2 regions of the Paraburkholderia caballeronis genome follow, and region 2 is predicted to be linked to the other one. Evidence: predicted binding sites of a transcription regulator. Region 2 holds the regulator's gene; the other holds the start of a gene.
What was found. Region 2 encodes LexA, which represses DNA repair genes until DNA is damaged. Its sites were predicted from a motif close to ACTGTATNNNNATACAGT; they were not measured.
Positions count from the first base shown of each region.

Region 1 (3,405 bases), 430 kb from region 2:
GCGCGGTTAAAGGCGACGCCGGCAGGCAAAGCCCGGGCACGAGGCCTCTACCGCATATGAGGCATCAGGGCGCGCGCAACAAAATGCGCCCAAACATCATGCACGGTCGATGCGTTACCTTCCGGTCATCGAAGTCGACGACGCGCGTGAGAGGGCAGGGCAGACCGAAGTGTGAACGCAGGCGCGGCCGGACGGCGATTACCCATCGGCCGCTGCCTGGCCATCAACCGTCGTTCGCATCGGGCGTCAGTCCGGCATTCGACCGTCTGAAACTGGCTGGATCACTGAAGGGCGAACGAGGATCGCGTCTCTATCGTGACAAGATCTGGCAGCGCGCAATTTCTTGCGAAAGCGAGCGCCTTTGGCTGCTTCCAACTGCTTCCAATGTTATTTGCGCAACGTGCGGTGTTGTAGCCCACACACGTTGCGTTGATCGAGTTGGGCCCGAGTAAGAAACAAAAAGGAGTTACAAGTTTATGGCTTGTAACCCCTCGATTCCCTGGTCGGAGCGATAGGATTCGAACCTACGACCCTCTGATCCCAAATCAGATGCGCTACCAGGCTGCGCTACGCTCCGACGAATCCGGGATTGTATCGGGGCAGAGCATCTCCAGTCAAATCGGCGTCGCGCCGGCTTGCGGAGCGTCGGCCGGGCGCGCAACATGCGGGTGGCTCTGAGCGGGCGCGGCCGTGTTGTGTCGCGCCGTACCGCATCTTCCGAGGAGACGTCGATGAACCTGATTCTTTGGCGCCATGCCGAAGCCGAAGACACCGCCGCCAACGATCTCGCCCGTCAGTTGACGACCAAAGGCCGCAAGCAGGCGCAGCACGTCGCGAAGTGGCTGCGCCCGCGTCTCGAAGACGACGCGGTGATCCTCGTCAGCCCCGCCGCGCGCACGATCCAGACCGCCGAGGCGCTGACCGACCAGTACCGCGTCGTCCGCGAGATCGCGCCCGGCGCGAGCGCCGATCAGGTGCTTGCCGCGGCCGGCTGGTCGCACGGCGTTGCGCCGACGGTCGTCGTGGTCGGGCATCAGCCGACGCTGGGCGAGGTTGCCGCGCGGCTGTTGCACGGCGACGCCACGCGCGGCCTGTCGCTGAAGAAAGGCGCGCTGTGGTGGTTCGCGAGCCGGGAGCACCACGGCGACGAAACGGCGGTGCTGCTGGCCGCGATGTCGCCGGATCTCGTCTAACGAACCAGTCGCGCCGCGCGCCGCCGCCATGTCCATCGGCACGCCGGCCGGCGCGCGAGCGACGCCCACGCCGCTGCGCCAGGCACGCGAACCAGGACACCGTCCGCGCCGTTGGGCTCCCCGCCGACCCCGCCGAATCTTCCTTCCCGAACCCTCACAAAATACTGTATAAATATACAGCTTCCGACGTCGTATACGGCGCCGGCTGACACTCCCGTCGTACCCCGTTTTCCATCGCGGGGACGGCGGGTTATTCCCTTTTTGACAGAACGCAATCATGGCGGCGGCAATCCAGCTTGCGACCACGCTTCCGTCCCGGCTGCAAAGCCGGGTCTGGCAGGGCGACCAGCTCGCCCATGCGGGCGCCCGCGCGGTGTCGAGCGGGCATCCGGCGCTCGACGCGCTGCTGCCCGGCGCCGGCTGGCCCGCCGGCAGCCTGACCGAACTGCTGGTCGAGCACGGCGGCATCGGCGAGATGCGGCTGCTCGCGCCCGCGCTGAAGGTGCTGACCGCGCAGTCCGGCCGTCATGCGCTGCTGGTCGCGCCGCCGTGGCAGCCGTACGCGTGCGCACTGCACGCGTGGGGGATCGCGCTCGACCGGGTGGTCTGGGTTCGCGCGGGCGACGGCGACGCGCCGTGGGTCGCCGAGCAGGCGCTGAAGCAGGACGGCATCGGCGCGGTGCTGGTCTGGCTGCCGAAGGCGCGCGCGGATGCGGTGCGGCGTCTGCAGGTCGTCGCGCAGGATTCGCAGGCGCTCGCGTTCCTGATCCGGCCGCCGGCCGCGCGCGGCCAGTCGTCGCCGGCGCCGCTGCGGATGGTCTGCACACCGGTGCCGCCGCCCGCCGACGGCACGGTCAGCCGGCGTCGATGGATGCAGCACACCGCGTTGTCCGTCGATATTTTCAAGCGCCGCGGGCCGCCGCTCGCACAACCGCTCAACGTCATGCTGCCGCTGCAGGACGCGGTGCTGCCGGACCCGGCCGCATCGTCCGACGAGCGGCCGCCGTCCGGGACCAATCATGCTGTGGATCGCCGTCACCTTGCCGCTGTTGCCGCTGGAGGCCGTGAGGCCGCCAGTGCCGCATTCGATGTCGCCGATGTCGTCGCCGGCCTCGCCGGAACACGGGTTCCCGTCTGACGCATCCGGCGCGCACGCCGGGTGCGCCGTGCCGTCCGCGCCGCGCTGCTACGCGCTGGCCGACCCGTCGCGCGTGCTGATCCCCGATCTGGACGCGCTCGGCCTCGGCGTGAGCGCGGGCTGCACGCGCTCGCATGCGCTCGCGCTCGCGCCGGATCTGGTGCTGCTGAATCCCGATCCGGCTCGCGAGCAGCAGGCATTCGAGGCGCTCGCGCTCGCATTGCTCGCGTATACGCCGAAGCTGTCGTTCGCGGAATCGCACACGCTGCTGCTGGAAGTCGGCTCCGGGCTGCGTCTCTTTGGCGGCATACGCGCGCTGCTCGCGAAGGTCGCGGCGACGGTGGCCGATTGCGGGCACGTGGCGCGGATCGCGTGCGCGCCGACCGCCTGGGGCGCGTGGCTGCTCGCGCAGTCGCACGCGCAGCGCACGCCGCGTCGCTGGCATGTGGTGCAGGACAAGACGCTGCCGCGCGTGCTCGATGCGCTGCCGGTATCGCTCGCGCCGTTCGCGGCGCAGCACGATAACGCGCTGCTGCAGATCGGCTGCGCGACGCTCGCGGATTTGCGGCGTCTGCCGCGCGAGGGCGTCGTGCGGCGTTTCGGCGACGGCGTGCTGACGTGGCTCGCGCAGGCGTACGGCGAGCATCCGGATCCGCGCGAATCGTTCCGCGCGCCGCCGTCGTTCCAGGCGGCGCTCGAATTGCAGGCGCGCGTCGACAGCGCGGAGGCGCTGCTGTTCGCCGCGCGCCGGCTCGTGATGCAACTGGCCGGCTGGCTCGCCGCGCAGCATGCGGCGGTCAGCGCGTTCGAACTGCGGCTCGAACACGAACTGGCGTCGCGGCATGCGGATCCCCTCGGGGGCGCGCGCACGTCGAGCCTGACGATCGGCTGGGCCGCGCCGTCGCGCGACGCCGACCATCTGCTGTGGCTGTTGCGCGAGCGGCTGAACCAGACCGAACTGGCCGCGCCGGTGATCGGGCTGAGGCTCGTCGCGTCGGAGGTGCGCGAATACGCGGCGCCGACCGATACGCTGTTTCCGCTGCCCGAAGCGTCGGACGCGTCGCTCGCGCAACT
Region 1 covers NZ_FNSR01000001.1:2,748,509-2,751,913, reverse strand. The annotation lists gene BLV92_RS12295 (hypothetical protein) at 1-10, shown strand, start outside; tRNA gene BLV92_RS12290 (tRNA-Pro) at 501-577, opposite strand; gene sixA (phosphohistidine phosphatase SixA) at 732-1,193, shown strand; gene imuA (translesion DNA synthesis-associated protein ImuA) at 1,471-2,331, shown strand; gene BLV92_RS12275 (Y-family DNA polymerase) at 2,213-3,405, shown strand, end outside.
Region 1: the regulator LexA is predicted to act here: its motif matches at 1,357-1,374, upstream of imuA (translesion DNA synthesis-associated protein ImuA).

Region 2 (3,405 bases):
TCGTTCTCCCACGCGATCAGCACGTCGCCGATGTCGCGCTGCACGAAGCTCGTGGTCGCGCCGCGCGCGCCGGAATCGAGCACGCCCGCGTTCTTGTAGACCTTCGCGACGAACTCCTTCGCCTTCTGGTCGTTGCCGCCCGGCTGGTGCAGCGCATACGCCCACGCCGCGAGGTAGTTCCAGCGCGCGCCGCCCGAGGTCTTCGGATTCGGCGTCACGATCGACACGCCCGGCTTCGCGAGGTCGTCCCAGTCCTTGATGTGCTTCGGATTGCCCTTGCGCACGAGGAACACGATCGTCGACGTGTACGGCGACGCGTTGTCCGGCAGGCGCTTCTGCCAGTCCTTCGCGACGAGGCCCTTGTTCGCGAGCGCGTCGATGTCGTAGGCGAGCGCGAGCGTCACGACGTCGGCCTGCAGGCCGTCGAGCACCGAGCGCGCCTGCGCGCCGGAGCCGCCGTGCGACTGCTTGATCGTCAGGCTTTCGCCGGTTTTCGCCTTCCACTGCTTCGAGAAGGCTTCGTTGATGTCCTGGTACAGCTCGCGGGTCGGGTCATACGACACGTTCAGCAGCGTCGTGTCCGCATGTGCGGCCGGTGCGACGGCGGCGAGGCCGACGAGCGGCGCGAAGCCGATTACCAGTTTGGCGGCCAGCGATTTCAGCCAGCCTGCGCGCCCCGTATTGCGATGACTCATCCACTTTCTCCGTGTTCTCGTGAGTGGGTTGGTGCTAACGATGGGGGCCAGTCTAACGACACGCCTACATCATTAAAAATAATTGTTCCTCATTCTTTAATACGCAAAAGTGGTAAGGGCAGACAGAATCGCCGCTGACGCGTCTTTTACGCCGTGTTGACGCCTCAAACCGACGCCGTAGCGCCGGTCTCATGAGCGAACTTCAAGTAACGCTTGAAAAGTGGCGAATACTGTATAAAAATACAGTCACCTGTCTATCCATACAGTGGCGCCATGACCAAACTCACCGCACGGCAGCAGCAGGTTTTCGACTTGATCCGGCGCGCGATCGAGCGCACCGGCTTTCCGCCCACCCGCGCGGAGATCGCCGCGGAACTCGGTTTCAGCTCGGCGAACTCAGCGGAAGAGCACCTGCGCGCACTGGCACGCAAGGGCGTGATCGAACTGGCGGCCGGCGCGTCGCGCGGCATCCGACTGATGCCGCAGGGCGACGAGCTTCCGCATCAGTTCACGCTGCCGCACGCGAGCATCATGCAGTTGTCGCTGCCGCTCGTCGGGCGGGTGGCGGCCGGCAGTCCGATCCTCGCGCAGGAGCACATCTCGCAGCACTACGCATGCGACCCGGCGCTGTTTTCGAGCAAGCCCGACTATCTGCTGCAGGTGCGCGGCCTGTCGATGCGCGACGCGGGCATCTTCGACGGCGACCTGCTCGCGGTGCAGAAGCGCACCGAGGCGAAGGACGGCCAGATCATCGTCGCGCGGCTCGGCGACGACGTCACCGTGAAGCGGCTGAAGCGGCGGCCGAACGGCATCGAGCTGATCGCCGAGAACCCCGATTACGAAAACATTTTTGTCGAGGCCGGCAGCGCGGATTTCGCGCTGGAAGGCATCGCGGTCGGCCTGATCCGGCCGACCGAATTCTGACCGCCGTCCGGAGAGAAAACCATGGAACGCCTTGCCCGCCTGTTGCCGTTTCGCCAGTTCGGCCGCCTTCGTCATCTGCGCGGCATCGCGTCGTGCGCGGCGCGTGCCGCTCAGGCGCTGCCCGTCACCGCCTCGCTGTTCGACGCGCCGGCCGCCGAGCCGAGGATCGATGCTAAAACCGAAGCCGCCCCGCTGCCCGTACTGCCGTCCGCGCAGCCGGCGTTCGCCCGCGTGTCGCTAAATAGCGGACTGAACGCGGAGCCCGCGCAGCGGGCGCCGGTCCGCGTGTATCACGGTCCGTCGCGGCTGATCATGGTCGGCACCGTCGATGCGGTCTGCCGGATGATCGACCGCTGCATCGCCGAGCAACAGGCGGAGTTGTCGGCCGCGCTCACGCGGTGACCGTGAGGATGTCGCGAGCCGGGATCGTTTTCTCGTGGCGGCGGTCAACGTCAGGTGTTCATTACTTCACCTGCCCGCCCCGATGACCGTTTCCCCCGTTTCCAGCAGACGCTGGCTCAAACCCGTCGCGATCACGATGATCGTCGTATTCGTCGTCGCGATGATCGGTTATGCGTATGCATCGCCGTACATCGCGCTGAACCGGCTCAAGCAAGCCGCCGACGCACGCGACGCGGCAACCTTGAACCAATACGTCGATTACCCGGCGCTGCGCGGAAGCCTGAAGGAAGAAGTCGGTGAGATGCTGCAGAAGCGGATCGGCGCGGAACACAGCAGCAATCCGCTGCTACTGTTCGGTGCGGTGATCGGCGCGGCGCTGATCGGGCCGCTGGTCGATGCGTACGCGACGCCGGACGGCGTCGCCGCGCTGCTGAACGGGATGCCGCCGCGCGGCGAGCCGGGCGAACGGCCGCCGGCCACGCCCGGCACCCCCGCGGCCCCGGGTCAGGACGTGCCGCCGCCGGCCGCACCGGCACAGGCTCAACCCGCGCCGCCTCCCGTCGCGAGCGCGACTGCACCGGAATCCCGGCCGCAGACGACCGCCGGCTACCGTGGCATCAACGAATTCGTCGTCACGTGGCGGCACGGCGCGGACGAACCGCGTTATGCAGCGATCCTGCAACGGCACGGCCTCTTTTCGTGGAAGCTCGCGGCCGTCGAGTTGAACGACGCGAACTGACCGTGGCGGCCGGCATTGTCCGCCTGCCGCCGCGCAAAGATATCCGCCAGGTCGAAAGCTCAGGCCGCTTCAGCAGCGGCCTGCTGCTTCTGTTCGGCCGGCGACGAGCACGCCACGAGAATGCTGCACGACACGCGGTCGAGCAGCGGCGTGTTCCCCGCCCCCATCCACCAGCGCGACAGCCCGGTCCGGCATCGATGGCCGACCACGACGAGATCGACGTGCAGTTCGTTCGCGAGATTCGCGATTTCGTCGATCGGATGCCCGAACGCGAAATGCCCCTGCGCGCGCACGCCCCGCTCGGTCAACCAGTCCACGCCTTCCTGGAGAATCTCGCGAGCGGTCTCCTCGAAGCGGCCGCACGCGACGTCGGTCAGAAGCCCCGCGCTCTGCGCGATCGTCGAGCGCATGTCGACCACCGACAGCAGATGGGTCTCCGCGCCAAGATCCAGCGCAAGGTCGGCGCCGCAACGCAGCGCCTTGCGGCCCTCGCGCGAGCCGTCGTAGCAAAGCAGGATTTTCTGGTAGCTCGCCATGGTCCTCTCCCCACCCGCACCGGTTGCGGGTTGTGCGCTTTCATGATGGTGCGCCGCAATTCCACATGCAAGCGCTGGAAAACGCCAGGTCGGCCGAGCCCCGTTTCGG
Region 2 covers NZ_FNSR01000001.1:2,320,367-2,323,771, forward strand. The annotation lists gene BLV92_RS10385 (sulfate ABC transporter substrate-binding protein) at 1-695, opposite strand, end outside; gene lexA (transcriptional repressor LexA) at 969-1,619, shown strand; gene BLV92_RS10395 (hypothetical protein) at 1,641-2,021, shown strand; gene BLV92_RS10400 (DUF2939 domain-containing protein) at 2,104-2,760, shown strand; gene BLV92_RS10405 (universal stress protein) at 2,820-3,296, opposite strand.